Regions from separate parts of the Streptomyces sp. RFCAC02 genome, predicted to be linked through region 1. Evidence: riboswitches for the same ligand, from Rfam matches in the RefSeq annotation. Region 1 holds a riboswitch; the other holds the start of a gene.
What was found. A riboswitch is a leader RNA that binds a small molecule or an ion and turns the genes downstream of it on or off. The one in region 1 is predicted to bind cyclic di-AMP.

Region 2: it holds a riboswitch for cyclic di-AMP, as region 1 does, so the genes downstream of both, EMA09_RS19300 (LysM peptidoglycan-binding domain-containing M23 family metallopeptidase) here and EMA09_RS13035 (M23 family metallopeptidase) in region 1, are expected to answer to the same signal.

The regions. Positions count from the first base shown of each region.
Region 1 covers NZ_SAUH01000001.1:2,807,392-2,815,176, reverse strand. The annotation lists gene EMA09_RS13060 (hypothetical protein) at 1-1,576, opposite strand, end outside; gene EMA09_RS13055 (ATP-binding cassette domain-containing protein) at 1,573-2,253, opposite strand; gene EMA09_RS13050 (transglycosylase SLT domain-containing protein) at 2,532-3,257, shown strand; gene EMA09_RS13045 (cation diffusion facilitator family transporter) at 3,320-4,237, opposite strand; gene EMA09_RS13040 (metalloregulator ArsR/SmtB family transcription factor) at 4,237-4,617, opposite strand; cyclic di-AMP (ydaO/yuaA leader) riboswitch at 4,911-5,079, shown strand; gene EMA09_RS13035 (M23 family metallopeptidase) at 5,091-6,257, shown strand; partial or broken gene EMA09_RS13030 (aldo/keto reductase) at 6,411-7,357, shown strand; gene EMA09_RS13025 (DUF3578 domain-containing protein) at 7,416-7,785, shown strand, end outside.
Region 2 covers NZ_SAUH01000001.1:4,138,363-4,146,147, forward strand. The annotation lists gene EMA09_RS19275 (ATP-binding protein) at 1-866, shown strand, start outside; gene EMA09_RS19280 (GtrA family protein) at 883-1,386, opposite strand; gene EMA09_RS19285 (5-(carboxyamino)imidazole ribonucleotide synthase) at 1,450-2,598, shown strand; gene purE (5-(carboxyamino)imidazole ribonucleotide mutase) at 2,595-3,131, shown strand; gene EMA09_RS19295 (dipeptidase) at 3,128-4,333, shown strand; cyclic di-AMP (ydaO/yuaA leader) riboswitch at 4,653-4,870, shown strand; gene EMA09_RS19300 (LysM peptidoglycan-binding domain-containing M23 family metallopeptidase) at 4,874-5,647, shown strand; gene EMA09_RS19305 (ABC transporter permease) at 5,762-6,580, opposite strand; gene EMA09_RS19310 (ATP-binding cassette domain-containing protein) at 6,577-7,566, opposite strand; gene EMA09_RS19315 (TetR/AcrR family transcriptional regulator) at 7,691-7,785, shown strand, end outside.

The DNA.
Region 1 (7,785 bases):
GAACGGCCGCGAGCGGCCAGCACCGCGCGAGCGCGCCGAAGGCCGCGCCGCCGTCCCCGGTCAGGTACGGCGTGAGCACCAGGGCCAGTCCACCCGCCGCGACGAGCTGCCCCGCCATGCGCCAGACCAGCAGCGTCACGGTGCCGGCCGCGCCCATCATGCTGCGCAGCAGCAGCCACGGGGGAGTCGGCGGCCGGTACGCCGCCACCAGCGCGCCCGCCACCATCACCGGCACCGCGCCGAGGACGAGCACGAGCACCGGCACGTCCGTGGCCGGCGCGAGCAGAGCGGCCACCGGGAGCCCCGGAAGCAGCAGCACGAGCACCGGCACCACGGCGTGCAGCGCCGCGAGGGCGGAGCGTGAACGGGGCCACCACAGTCGCGCCCGTGCCGGGTCCGCCGCGTCGAGACGGGCCGGCTCCAGCAGGACCCCGGCCCCCATGGCGCCCAGAAACCCCGCGACAGCGGCCAGGAATCCCTGCCCCGCCCCCGCCGTGACGAACACCCCCGCGAGCAGCATCCAGGCCGTCACGACCCGCCGTGGGCGCGACGCCAGCCCCACCACGTCCCGCCACAGCACGGCCGCCCACAGCACACGAGGCGGGCGCAGACGCCGCAGCACGCGCGGTACGTGGGTACCGGTACTCCCCACCCCGTCCGCCACGGCCGTGCGCGCCGCCCGCAGGTCCAGCGACAGGAGCCCGGCGACCGCCTGCCCGGCCGCACGGGAACGCGCCCGCAGCACGGACGCCGGTACGCGTTCCACGGCACGTGTCATGGGCAGCAGCACGGCTCCGGTGCAGCAGACCAGCAGCACTGCCGCGAGGGGCCAGGCGGGGGCGTGGAAGCCCGTGGCGGCCAGACCCGGCTGTGCCGCCCACCCCCAGGGACCGGACCACAGGACGGCGGTACGGAGCGCGCCGGGCAGGAGGACGTCGTTCCCCGGTGCCCCGGAAACGCCGAAGCTCTGCACCGCCGCCGTGCCGAGGAGCAGCGCGCACAGCAGGGCCGGTCCCAGTAGCAGGCGTACAGCCCCCGCTACGTAGGGGAAGCGCTGTACGGCCAGCGCCCCCGCCGTGGAGAGCAGGGCGAGGCAGACGGCGGCCGGCACCCAGGCGAGGACAAGAAGGCCGAGCCCGGCCAGCCGGGAGGCACCCAGGACCAGGGCCACAGCGAGCCCGGCCAGCAGCGCGGCCAGGGCGTTCAGTCCCAGCGACAGCAGAAACCAGGGACGTACCAGGGGACCGCGGGGAACGGGCAGGGGCAGCAGCCAGTCCGCGTCGGCCCGCGGCATGGTCACCGGGCCGCGCCACAGCGCGTCGGCCAGAGGGACGCAGACCGCGGCGAGCGCCAGGGCGGGGGCCGCCCACGGGAGTGCGGCGCCGATCTGCGCGGCGTGGTCGGCGAACGGGCCGCCCCGGTCGATCTGCGCCACCAGCCCGGCGCCGTACAACCCGTACCAGCCGCCCAGCACCATCACGGTCACGTACGCCGTGTACCCGGCCCTGCGGCGGCGTGCCGCGCCGCGCCGGGCGCGCAGCCACGGGCGTATGTCGGGCGGCGCCGAGCCCGTCACGATGCGGCGGGGACGCCGTCGGTGAGGACGAATGTCCGGTCGGCCAGGGCGGCGGCGAGCGGGCGGTGGTGCGTGACGAGCAGCAGGGCCGTACCCGAGGCGACGCGGTCCGTGAGGGCGGCGGCCAGCCGTTCCCGCGCGGCCGGGTCGAGACGGGCCTCGGGCTCGTCCAGGAGCAGCAGGTCGGCGGGGCGCAGGAGCGCGGCGGCGAGCAGGGTCTCCTGGAGCTGCCCCGAGGACAGCTCCGTCGGCAGGGCGTCGGCGCGGCTGGTGAGCCCGTGCGCGGCCAGGGCCTCGGTGACGCGCAGTTCCGCGTCCGGCACGCCGTGGCCGGTGGCGACCAGCTCCAGGTGCTGCCGCACGGTGAGGTCGGGGTAGCAGGCGAGAGCATCGCCCGCGACGGCGACCCGCGCGCGGACCCGGGGGTCGTTCTCGTCCATGGGGCCGCCGTCGAACGTGACGCTGCCCGTCGTGGGCCGGTCCCGTCCCGCGGCGATGCGGAGCAGCGTGGACTTGCCCGATCCGTTGCGGCCCAGCAGCGCCACGCACTCCCCGGGGGCCACGTCGAGGTCGAAGGGGGCGAGCACCTGGCGCTCCCCGCGGACCCGGCTGACTCCGGCCAGACTCAGCAGCGCACCTCGGTGACTGTGTGTTCCGGTGTCGTCGCGGATAGTCATGAAAACTGTGGCTCTGTGTAATGAACCGAGTGCATGGTGCTGAACTCCGGGGGGTGGGGTGTGAGGCGCGGCATATGGCGCCGGTCACCTACGGGTGTCGATCGTAGGCGGGGGCCGGTGGGGGTGGTGCGGGGGCGGGGTGTGGGGGCCGGATGGCCCGTGCCGGTCTTCGGGTCCCGCTCGTAGGTCACCTCGTTGCCGCCTCCGGGAGCCGCCTCCCACCATGGCGATCGTCCGGAACCACCAGGTATGTCCCGATCTGGAACGAGGTGCGTCCCATGACCGCGAACACCACCCCCCGCAAGCTCACCCTCGCCGGCGTCCTGACCGCCGGCACCGCGGCCGCGGCCGTCTCCCTCATCCCCGGCACCGCCCAGGCCGCCCAGAACGACTCCCCCACCGTCGAGCGCGTCGCGGAGCAGACCACCGCCACCGCCTTCACCCCCACCGACACCACCGACACCACCACCCCCGCCAAGCCCCACACCGCCGACACCAAGACCGCCGACACCAAGACGACCGACACCAAGACGGCCGACAGCAAGACGGCCGACAGCAAGACCGTCGAGGACACCGCCTCCAGCGCGGACGTCGGCACCGTCGGCCGCGGCGCCCACTACACCGACGACGGCACCCTCGTCACCATCGACCGCACCGACCAGCCCTCCCCCGAGCCCGCCTCCCAGGACGACATCGAGGACTGGATCAACGAAGCCCTCGACGTCATGAAGAAGAACGACATCCCCGGCACCTACGACGGCATCTACAGCAACCTCATGCGCGAGTCCAGCGGCGACCCCCTCACCATCAACATGTGGGACACCAACGCCCACGAGAACATCCCCTCCAAGGGCCTCCTCCAGGTCATCGACCCCACCTTCGAGCAGTACCACGTCGACGGCACCAGCGAGAACATCTACGACCCCGTCGCCAACATCGCCGCCGCCTGCAACTACGCCGCCGACCGCTACGGCTCCATGGACAACGTCAACAGCGCATACTGACCACCCCCCCAGCACCACCCCACGCGGGCCGGCCACCCCGGCCCGCACCCGCATGTCCGGGATCACCACCCCAGCTCGTCGCACCCCCGGTGCCCGGCCGGCTCGACCTGCAGCGTCGCGTGCGCCACCCCGTGCCGGTGCCGCAGGACGTCCCGCGCGCGGTCGAGCACGGCGTGGGTGTCCGCCTGCTCCCGCGCCACCAGGTGCGCCGTCGCGACCGGCATCCCCGAGGTCAGCGTCCACAGGTGCAGATCGTGCACATCCGTGACGCCCTCGATCCCCGCGAGGTCCTCCGTCACCGCGTCCAGGTCCATGCCCTCCGGGGCGTGCTGCGCCAGCACCGCCAGGACCTGCCGCCCCAGCATCAGGGCGCGGACGACCACGAAGCAGCCGATCGCCACCGCGACCGCCGTGTCCCACGCGGCGTGCCCCGTGGCCGCCACCAGCCAGCCCGCGACCAGCACCCCGACGGACCCCGCGGTGTCGGCCACGACCTCCAGGTACGCGCCCCGCACGTTCAGGCTCTCCGCGGCCCCGGCCCGCAGCAGCACGAGCGCGGCGACGTTCACGGCGAGGCCCACGGCGCCCACCACGAGCATCGGCCCGCTGTCCACCCCGGCGTCACCGCCGTCGCCGATGCGCCCGATCGCCTGCGCCACGATGTACACGGCCACCCCGCACATCAGCAGCACCGCGAGCCCGGACGCGAAGACCTCGGCGCGGTAGGAGCCGTACGTACGGCGTCCCGTCGCGTCCGGCCGGGCCGCGATGCGGGTCGCGACCAGGGCTGCACCCAGGGTCACGACGTCGGCGGCCATGTGGCCCGCGTCGGACAGCAGGGACAGCGAGCCGGCGGCGAGGCCCGCCGCGAGCTCCACCAGGAAGAACGCGGCGATCAGCGCGCAGGCCACCGCGAGCCGCCACCGGTGCCGCCCGCTCGCGGAGAGCGCGGCGGCGCCGTGGTCGTGTCCGTGCCCCATCAGCCGTGCTCCCCGTGCCCGTCGCAACTGTCGGGAGCGGCGTGCCCGATGTGCTCGACGGCGAGGTCGAGCAGCGTCGCGACATGCGTGTCGTCCAGCCGGTAGAACGCGACCCGGCCCGCCCTGCGCGCGGCGACGACGCGGTGGGCGCGCAGCAGCCGCAGGGCGTGGGAGGTCGCGGACTCGCTCAGCCCGGTGACGGCGGCGAGGTCGCGGACGCACAGCTCGCCGTCCCGGAGGGCGACCAGCAACCGGAGCCGGCCCGGGTCGGCCATCAGACCGAACACGTCCGCCGTGTCGGCGATGTCCCGCGCGGACGGCATGCGCGCGGCGACGGCCCTGACCCGCTCGCCGTCCACGACGTCTGAAGAGATGTTCACATGTGAAGAGTGGGGCCGCCCGGGAGCCGCTGTCAAAGGCGGTGACGACAACCGTTCCCCTTGTCGTCACCGCTCGTGCCCGCGGGGGCGCGCTCCGCATAACGACTGACACACCGTCAGAATGCGAGATGCGGCACATCCCCCCGCCGGGATGCCCCGGTTGGCCGTGATGCGCGCCGAATTGCCCGGCGGGTTTTCCCGGTTGCTTGCCGCGAAGGCTTGGAATCACACGCCTCCGTCTATTAACGTTCGATAACGCAGCGCGGTCGTCAGTGCCGTCGCGAGGGCGGCACCGTGCTGCGTCGCCGAATCCGGCGTGCGGAACAACTGCACTCGAAGGAACCGGGGAACCAACCACCTGGGGTGAATCGGACAGCCGCAGGCCACCGCCGTCGGCCGCCCGTAGGAGACCTTCCTGCTCCGAACCCGTCAGCTAACCCGGTAGGCGAGGGGAAGGAAAGGAGAACGCCTCCGTGGCGTCGAACCGGCATGCCTCCGTCGAGGACACCCGCCCCGGGGCGCACCTCCTCGATCCGTACGATCTGCACGACACGGCCGTCCGCCCGGCGCACGGCACGCACGGCATCGCCCACCAGCACAGCGCCTTCGGCGGCTCGTACGGCACCTACGGCAGCCACCCCGACCTCCCCCCGGCGCACCCGACCGACATCGCCGACACGGCCGATGCCCCGGCGTACTTCGGCCCCCTCGCCACCGACGACGAGCCCCGCACCGAGTGGAACCCGAGCGAGGAGACGCTCCTCCCGCTCCGCGGCCGGCACCGTGTGGCGCGCAAGGGCGGCGGCACGATCGCCCGCAGCCGGGCCGTTCTCGGCGTCGGCGTCATCGCCGCGGTCGGCGCCGGCGGCATGGCCTCGGCGAACGACGACGGCGCGGCCGCCGTCCCCGGCGTGGACGCGGCGGCCGACCAGCTCCGCGCGATCCCCGTCGTCGGCGACATGCTGCCCGACCCGGGCGCCGACTCCGCCGCCGATGAGGCGGCGGACGAGGCCGCGGCCGAGCAGGCCCGCGAGGACGCCGGTGCCGCGCTGCGCGCCCGTATCCTCCAGCAGGCCGATCAGCAGGAGACGGCCGTCGACACGCGCACGGCCGCGGCCGCCCTCGACGCGGCCCGCGAGGCCGCCGCCGAGGAGGCCGCCGCCACCGCCGAGGCGGAACGCCAGGCCGCGGAGGAAGCCAGGGAGCGCGAGGAGGAGGAGCGGCGTCTGCGCGAACTCGCCGCCAGCTACACCCTCCCCCTCTCCGACTACCGCCTCAGCTCCGGCTTCGGCCAGTCCGGCACGATGTGGGCCTCCAACCACACCGGCCAGGACTTCGCCGCCTCCACCGGTACCCCCGTGAAGAACATCCACACGGGCACCGTCCAGGAAGCCGCCTGGGCCGGCTCCTACGGCTACCGCGTGATCGTCGAGCTGGAGGACGGCACCGAGCTCTGGTACTGCCACCTGTCCTCGATGAGCGTGTCGGCCGGCCAGTCCCTCACCACGGGCGACCAGATCGGCCTGGTGGGCTCCACCGGAAACTCGACGGGCCCCCACCTCCACGTGGAAGTCCGCCCCGACGGCGGCGACCCGATCGACCCCCTGACCTGGCTGCGCAACCTGGGCCTCTCCGTCTGACGAGGACACGACGCGCCGATGAGTGCTCGGGTGCCCTGCTGCGGGCACCCGATGCCTCCGCTGAAGGCGTGTGCAAGACGACCCCGCCGTACCGAATCAACTGATCGTCTGCCGGTCGTATGATCTCTCGGTCTCGGGTTCTAGGGTGGCGGCATGACCGTTGCTCTGCGTCCCGTCGGTGATCTCCAGGTCTTCCCCCTCTGTCTGGGCGGGAACGTGTTCGGCTGGACGGCGGACGAGTCGGAGTCGTTCGCTGTCCTTGATGCCTACGCGGACGCCGGCGGCAACATCGTGGACACCGCTGATGTCTACTCCGCCTGGGCTGACGGCAATTCGGGCGGTGAGTCGGAGACCCTGATCGGCCGTTGGCTCGCACGCCGCGGCCGGCGCGACGATGTTCTGATCGCGACGAAAGTCGGCAGTCACCCGGACTTCCGCGGTCTGTCCGCGTCCACGGTCAAACGCGCAGCCGAGGCGTCTCTGCGCCGTCTCGGCACGGACCACATCGACCTCTATTACACGCACTCCGACGACGAGTCGGTTGAGGTCCCGGAGATCGTCACAGCACTCGACGCCCTCGTGCGCGAGGGCAAGGTCCGTGCCCTTGGCGCCTCCAATATCTCCGCCACGCGGCTGCGGGCGTCACTGGACTTCGCGTCCCAGGAGCGCATGGCCCGCTATGTGGCGATCCAGCCGCGCTACAACCTGGTCTCGCGCGAGACGTACGAAGGTGATCTCGCGGCCACAGCAGCCGACCACGGTCTGGCGGCTCTGCCGTACTCGGCCCTGGCATCCGGCTTCCTCACCGGCAAATACCGCCCCGACACCACGTGAGCAGCGCCCGCTCCTCCCGCGCGGCCGGACACCTGGCGACGGAACGGGGCCGCCGCGTCCTGGCCGCCCTCGACGACATCGCGACCGCTCACGGAGCAACGCCGACAGCGATCGCACTGGCATGGCTGCGGACCCAACCGACGATCACCTCACCGATCGCGAGCGCGCGCACACCAGAACAGCTCCAGGCACTCCTGGAGTCAACCACGATCACCCTGACCCCCGACGAGTCCACAACCCTGGCCAACGCCTCGTCGCGCCAGTGAAGCTACGAAAGGTGGCTGAGTCATGGCGAACTCGACTACTCGCACTGCCCTCGGTCAGGTGCTGAGCGACATAGCACGGTCCTATGACAGGACCGCTGGAACGAAGAAGGGCATATATGCGCAAGACCTTCTGCGCTCCATATCGGATATGCCGCTTCCTCTTCCGGCTGGCGTACGTGCGGCGGGTTTCGGTGGCAATGGGGCGGCTGCTTTGTCTCCCTGGGTTGGAGTGTTCAACCCAGACATCTCAAATAGCTCTAGTCAAGGACTCTACCTAGCTTACCTCTTCAGTCCGGACCTTAGCGCGGTGACACTGTCGCTTCAGCAGGGAGTGGAAGGCCTGGAGAAGACCCTTAAAAGGGGGGTTAGGTTGCAGCGGCAGCTTCGGGAGAACGCGCTTGCGATCCAGCGAGGAATTCTCGGAGAGG
Region 2 (7,785 bases), 1.3 Mb from region 1:
TCATCCTCGTCGTCGCGCTGCTCGCGGTCGCCGCCGCGGTGCTGCTCGCGGTGCGGCAGGCCCGCCGCGTGGCCGCGCCCCTCACCGACCTGGCGGAGACGGCCGAGCGCCTCGGCTCGGGCGACCCGCGCCCCCGGCACCGCCGCTACGGGGTGGCCGAGCTGGACCGGGTCGCGGACGTGCTGGACGCCAGCGCCGAGCGCATCGCCCGCATGCTCACCGCCGAGCGCCGGCTCGCCGCCGACGCGTCCCACCAGCTGAGGACGCCGCTGACCGCGCTGTCGATGCGGCTTGAGGAGATCATCGCCACCGAGGACCGCGACACGGTCCAGGAGGAGGCCACGATCGCCCTCACGCAGGTCGAGCGCCTCACCGACGTCGTCCAGCGGCTGCTGACGAACTCGCGCGACCCCCGGCTCGGCTCGGCCGTCGCCTTCGACCTGGACGAGGTCGTCGTCCAGCAGATCGAGGAGTGGAAGCCCGCCTACCGGGGCGCGGGCCGCGCGATCGTGCACTCGGGGCGTGCCGGGCTGCGCGCGGTCGGCACGCCGGGCGCGGTCTCGCAGGTCCTGGCCTGCCTGGTCGAGAACTCCCTCATGCACGGCGCCGGCACGGTCGCCCTGCGGACCCGCACCACCGGCAACCAGGCCGTCATCGAGGTCACCGACCAGGGGCAGGGCGTCCCGGCCGAGCTGGGCTCCCGCGTGTTCGAGCGCACCGTGAGCGGCCGGAACTCCACGGGGCTCGGGCTCGCCGTGGCCCGTGACCTCGCCGAGGCGGACGGCGGGCGCCTCGAACTGCTCCAGGGGCGGCCGCCGGTGTTCGCGCTGTTCCTGAGCCGCGAGGCCGCGGAGTGCCCGCAGTGATCCGGGGCGGGGCCGGTCAGCCGGCGCGTGACGTGTCCGGCGCGGGGGCGGCCGTGGCGGCGGCGCCGACCGTGTCGCCCGCGGCGCGGAAGACCCACGTCCGGTAGGACCAGAAGCGGAACAGCGCCCCGAGCCCGAGGCCGACGACGTTCTTCGCGATGTTGTCGGCGAGGGGGGAGGTGAAGCCGAAGCCGTAGTGGGACAGGGCGAGCGCGCCGTTCTCGATCACCATGCCGACGCCGGAGAAGAGCAGGAAGAGCCCCGCCTCGCGGCTGGCGCGCGTCTTGTCGCGGTGGCGGTACACCCAGTAGCGGTTGCCGAGGTAGTTGGCGGCGATGGCCGCCGAGGTCGCGATGACGCCGGAGCGCACGGGCGCCAGGGAGGCCGACTGCCGGCACACGTTGAACACCAGGACGTTGACGACGAGGCCGAGCGCGCCCACGGCGCCGAACTTCACGACCTCGCGGGCGATCCCCCGCAACCGGTCGCGGAGCGTGAGCCCTGCGCTCCCATCGCTCATAGCGGCCATCGTAACCAGGCGCCCGGTACCCGGCCTCCCGGGTGGGGCGGATACGCTGGGTGTGTGACATTTCCCGTGGTCGGCATGGTCGGCGGCGGTCAGCTCGCCCGTATGACGCACGAGGCGGGCATTCCGCTCGGCATCAGGTTCCGACTCCTCAGCGACACCCCGGACGACTCGGCGGCCCAGGCGGCCGGTGACGTCGTCATCGGCGACTACCGCGATCTTGACACGCTCCGTGCCTTCGCGAAGGGCTGCGACGTGATCACCTTCGATCACGAGCACGTCCCGACCGAGCACCTGCGCGCGCTGGAGGCGGAGGGCATCCCGGTCCGGCCCGGGCCCGACGCCCTGGTGCACGCGCAGGACAAGGGCGTCATGCGCGCCCGCCTCACCGAGCTGGGCATTCCCTGCCCGCGCCACCGCGTGGTGGCGGACCCGGCGGACGTCGCGCGGTTCGCGGCCGAGGTCGGCGGGTTCCCCGTCGTGCTGAAGACGGTGCGCGGCGGTTACGACGGCAAGGGCGTGTGGGTCGTGCGCGACGCGGAGCACGCCGCGGCCACGACCGAGCCGTTCCGCGCCGGGGTCGCGGTCCTGGCGGAGGAGAAGGTCGACTTCGCGCGCGAGCTGGCGGCGAACGTCGTGCGCTCCCCGCACGGCCAGGCCGTCGCCTACCCGGTCGTGGAGTCCGTCCAGGTCGACGGCGTGTGCGACACCGTGATCGCGCCCGCGCCCGGCATCGACCCGGGCCTGTCGCTCGCCGCCCAGGAGCTGGCGCTGCGCATCGCGTCCGAGCTCGGCGTGACGGGTCACCTGGCGGTCGAGCTGTTCGAGACGCGCGACGGCCGGGTCCTCGTGAACGAGCTGGCCATGCGGCCCCACAACTCCGGCCACTGGACGCAGGACGGCGCGGTCACCTCCCAGTTCGCGAACCACCTGCGGGCCGTCCTCGACCTCCCGCTGGGCGACCCGCGCCCGCGCGCCCCGTGGACCGTCATGGCGAACGTCCTCGGCGGCGACTTCCCCGACATGTACCAGGGCTACCTGCACTGCATGGCGCGCGACCCCGCCGTCAAGATCCACATGTACGGCAAGGACGTCAGGCCGGGCCGCAAGGTCGGCCATGTGAACAGCTATGGCGACGACCTGGCCGAGGTGCGCGAGCGCGCCCGCCACGCCGCCGACTACCTGCGAGGAGTCATCACCGAATGAGCGCCGCAGCGACGGACGGCGGCGCCGCGCCGCTGGTCGGCATCGTCATGGGGTCCGACTCCGACTGGCCGGTGATGCGGGCCGCCGCCGACGCGCTGGACGAGTTCGGCGTCCCGCACGAGGTGGACGTGGTGTCCGCGCACCGCATGCCGCACGAGATGCTCGCGTACGGCGGGGCGGCGGCCGACCGGGGGCTGCGGGCGATCATCGCCGGCGCCGGCGGCGCCGCGCACCTGCCGGGCATGCTGGCGTCCCTCACGCCGCTGCCCGTCATCGGGGTGCCCGTGCCGCTGAAGCACCTCGACGGCATGGACTCGCTGCTGTCCATCGTGCAGATGCCCGCGGGCGTGCCCGTCGCCACCGTCTCGATCGGCGGCGCGCGCAACGCGGGGCTCCTCGCCGTCCGCATGCTCGCCGCGCACGACGAGGGCCTCCGGATCCGCATGCGCGCCTTCCAGGAGGGGCTGCGCGAGCAGGCCACGGAGAAGGGCCGCCGGCTGCGGGCCGCCCGCGCCGGCGGGGACGCCGCGTGAGCGGGGACCGGCTGGCGGAGGCCCGCGCGCTGCTCGCCGACGCCCCCGTCCTGGACGGGCACAACGACCTGCCGTGGGCGCTGCGCGAGCAGGTGGGGTACGACCTCGACCGGCTCGACATCGCCGGCGACACGTCCGGCCGGCTGCACACGGACCTCGCGCGCCTGCGGGCGGGCGGGGTCGGCGGGCAGTTCTGGTCGGTCTACGTCGCGGCCGAGTACGCGGGGGAGCGCGCCGTCAGCGCCTGCCTGGAGCAGATCGACGCGGTCGACGCCCTGCTCGCGCGGTACCCGGACGCCCTGCGGCGCGCCCTGACCGCCGACGACGTGGTGGCGGCGCGGGCCGAGGGCCGTGTCGCGTCCCTCATGGGCGCCGAGGGCGGCCACAGCATCGCCAACTCCCTCGGGACCCTGCGCGGGCTGTACCGCCTGGGCGTCCGGTACATGACGCTCACGCACAACAGCACGATCGACTGGGCCGACTCCGCGACGGACGCGCCGCGCCACGACGGGCTGAGCGCGTTCGGCGAGGAGGTCGTGCGGGAGATGAACCGCCTCGGCATGCTCGTCGACCTGTCGCACGTCGCGCCCGCCACCATGCGCGACGCCCTGCGCGTGAGCGAGGCGCCCGTGCTCTTCTCGCACTCCTCGGCGCGCGCCGTGTGCGATCACCCGCGCAACATCCCCGACGACGTGCTCGCCGCGCTGCCGGGCAACGGCGGCGTGGCCATGGCGACGTTCGTGCCGCAGTTCGTGCTGCCCGGTGCCGCCGAGTGGACGGCCGGCGCGCGGGAGCACCTGCGGGAGCACGGTCTCGGCGCGCTGGACACGACCCCGGCGGCGATGCGCGCGCTCGCGGAGTACGAGGAGCGCCGTCCCCGTCCGCGCGCGACGGTGGCGACGGTCGCGGACCACCTGGACCACATGCGGGAGGTCGCGGGCGTGGACCACCTGGGTCTCGGCGGCGACTACGACGGCACGGCGTACCTGCCGGACGGCCTGGAGGACGTCGCCGGCTATCCGCGGCTCGTCGCCGAGCTCCTGGAGCGCCGCTGGTCGGCGGCCGACATCGCGAAGCTGACCTGGCACAACGCGCTCCGGGTCCTGCGGGACGCCGAGGCCGTCGCGCGGGACGTGTCGGCCCGCAGGGGGCCGTCGTTCGCGACCATCGAGCGGCTGGACGGCCGTCCCGCCGGGGCATGACAACCTCGGGGCAAATCGGGCATTAACCCCCCAAGTGGTCGGCTGTGACCGGCCCGTGACCGACCTCACTCGCCCCCTCGCCCGCAGGTGGTCGCCGCGTGACGCGCGTTGACCGGAAACGCCCCATCGAGCCGCCCCGCCTGGGGACTTGACGCAGCGTCACTGAGCCCGACCGCGACCGTGAGTGACATTGTCCGCGCTCAAGGTGAACGTTCGTGTCGCGGAGTGGCGTTGGTCATGCCCTCTGTGTGCCCCTGTTGCTTGTGTTGTCCGAATTGATCGGCTTAACGTGTCGCCGCGCCGCACCTCCGCGGCGCGCCGCTCCCGGACGCCGAATCCTGTCACCGGAGGCGGAGACGCAGAACCCTTCCGTATGACAGGAGCGGGGGACCCACTTCCGCCGGTGCGATCCGTCGCCACCGGCTCGGGGTGAAGCCGCCGACGACCGCCGGGCACAGCAGTGCCCCGGTCCGGGGCGGCCGGGCATCTCCGGCCCGAACCCGACAGCTCACCTCGCAGGCGCTGGAGAGGAGCACACCTATGTCCGCACGCGGACGTCACCGCCGCCAGCGCGCCCGTCGCCTCTCGCGCGTCTCCCTGCTGCTCACCGCCGGCGGCGCCGGCGTCGCCCTGCCGCTGGTCGCGGCGGGCGGGGCGAGCGCCGCGACGCCCGAGACGTACACCGTCCAGGCCGGCGACAGCCTCTACCGCATAGCCGCCGACCTCGACGTGGACGGCGGCTGGCAGGCCCTGTACGACGCCAACAAGGACGCGATCGGCACCGACCCGGCCCTCATCCACCCCGGTGAGACCCTGACGCTCGACGCCTCCGCCGCCGGCGGGGACGACAGTGCCGACGCCGCCGCCACCGCCTCGACCACCGCCGCCGACGCGGGCGACACCGCCTCGACCGGGTACGCCGCCCCGGTGGCCGGTGTCCAGGGCTCCGGGTACGGCACCGCCGGTTCCCTGTGGGCCTCCGGCCACCACACCGGCGCGGACTTCCCCGTCGCGACCGGCACCCCGGTGTCCGCCATCACCGACGGCGAGGTCGTCGCCGCCGGCATGGTCAGCAGCTACGGCAACCAGGTCGTCATCAAGCACGCCGACGGCCACTACAGCCAGTACGCCCACCTGTCGTCGATCTCCGTCTCGGTCGGCGAGAGCGTCAGCACCGGCCAGCAGATCGGCCTCTCCGGCGCCACCGGCAACGTCACCGGCCCGCACCTGCACTTCGAGGTGCGCACCGGTCCCGACTACGGCTCCGACATCGACCCGATCGCGTTCCTCGCGGAGCACGGCGTCACGGCCTGAGTGACGCGCGCGCCGCGCGGCCCGTCCCCGCGCGGCGCCCGTCCCGGGAAAGGGAGGGGCGGGTTCCGGCAGCCGCCGGCACCCGCCCCTCCGCCGTTCCCGCCGCCGGGCCGGTCAGCGGCCGAGCGCCTGGAAGCGGCGCACGGACAGCGGCGCGAAGACCGCCGTGAGCACGACCGGCCACAGGATCGCGAGCAGCAGCGCGTGGTCCGACGCCCAGGTCCCGCCGACCACGCCGGGGTTGCCGAACAGGTCGCGCAGCGCGGTGACCGTGGCGGACAGCGGGTTCCACTCCGAGACGGCGCCCAGCCAGTCGGGCATCAGCTCGGGTGACGTGAAGACGTTCGACAGGGCCGTCAGGGGGAAGGCCAGCGGGAAGACGATGCCGCCGACCATCTCCTCGCTGCGCACCACCAGGCCCATCCAGATCCCGATCCAGGTGATCGCCACCCGCAGCAGGAGCACCAGCGCCAGGGCGAGCAGCACCCGGCCCACGCCGCGGTGCCACTCCCAGCCGACCAGCAGGCCGCAGACCACCACGACCGCCAGCTCCACGAGCGCGCGCAGCAGGTCGGCCAGGCTGCGCCCCACCAGCAGCGCGGAGCGGGCCATCGGCATGGAGCGGAACCTGTCCACGACGCCGCGCGACACGTCACCCGCCATCGCCGATCCGGTGGCGCCCATGCCGTAGAGCATCGTCATCGCGAAGACGCCGGGCACGAGGAACTCCCGGTATCCGCCTCCGCCCGCCACCGACATGCCGCTGCCGAAGACGTACCCGAAGACCAGGACGAACATGATGGGCAGCGCGAAGTAGAGCACCGCCTCCTCCGGCTGGCGCACCACGTGGGCCATGTACCGGCGGGTCATGATCAGGCCGTCCGCGGTGGCCGACCGCCGCCGCAGGGACTCGTTCGCCGTCGTCGCGCTCATGCCGCCCGCTCCTCGCTCGCGCGCTGCTGTGTGGTGTGGCCGGTGAGGTGCAGGAACGCCTCGTCCAGCGTGGGACGCCGGGTCCCGATGTCCTCGATGGCGATACGGGTGCCGTGCAGCGCGCGCACGACTTCGGTCAGCGCGTGGACATGGTCCGTCACCGGGGTGCTCACGCGCCGGGTGTCGGGGTCGGTCTCGGGCTGCTCGCCGGGCGCGGTGACCCGGCCGAGCAGGGCGGCGACATCGGCGAGGTCGGCGGCGTCGCGGACGACGACCTCGATCCGGTCGCCGCCCAGGCGGGCCTTGAGGTCGTCGGCCGTGCCCTCGGCCACGACGCGTCCCGCGTCGATGACGGAGATGCGGTCGGCGAGCTGGTCGGCCTCCTCCAGGTACTGGGTGGTCAGCAGCACGGTCGTCCCGTCGGCGACGAGGGACCGGACGGCGTCCCACACCTGCGTGCGGCTGCGCGGGTCGAGCCCGGTGGTCGGCTCGTCGAGGAACAGGACCTCGGGCGTGCGCACCATGCTGGCCGCCAGGTCGAGGCGCCGCCGCATGCCGCCCGAGTACGTGCCCGCGTTGCGGCCGGCCGCCTCGGTGAGGCCGAAGCGTTCCAGCAGTTCGTCCGCCCGGCGGTGGGCGGCGCGGGGGCGCAGCCGGTGCAGGCGGCAGAAGAGGACGAGGTTCTGCCGGCCGCTGAGCATCTCGTCGACGGCGGCGTACTGGCCGGTGAGCGCGATGCGCGCCCGTACCTCGTCGGGCCGGCGGGCCACGTCGAAGCCGCACACCTCGGCGCGGCCGGCGTCGTGGCGCAGCAGGGTCGCCAGTGTCCGGACGACGGTGGTCTTGCCGGCGCCGTTCGGGCCGAGCAGCCCGTGCACGGTGCCGGCCGGGACGGTGAGCGAGAGGCCGTCGAGCGCGGTGTTCCCCTTGTTCTTGCCGCCATACCGCTTGCGCAGCCCATCGGCTGCTATGGCGTGATCCGCCATGAGATGCCCCCAAGCAACTGTGTACGGCAGAAACTGTTTATGCCGTAGACTCGGTGTACACCATACACAGTTTTAGGATGGCGTCAAACGGCGACCGCCGGCCGGGCGAGGGGAAGGAACGGGGATGGCGACCGAGCCGAAGGGCGGACGGGACCCGCAGTACCTGCTCGATCTGCTGTGGCGCACGCACCGGCCGGGGAGGCGGGGGCCGCGCGGCAG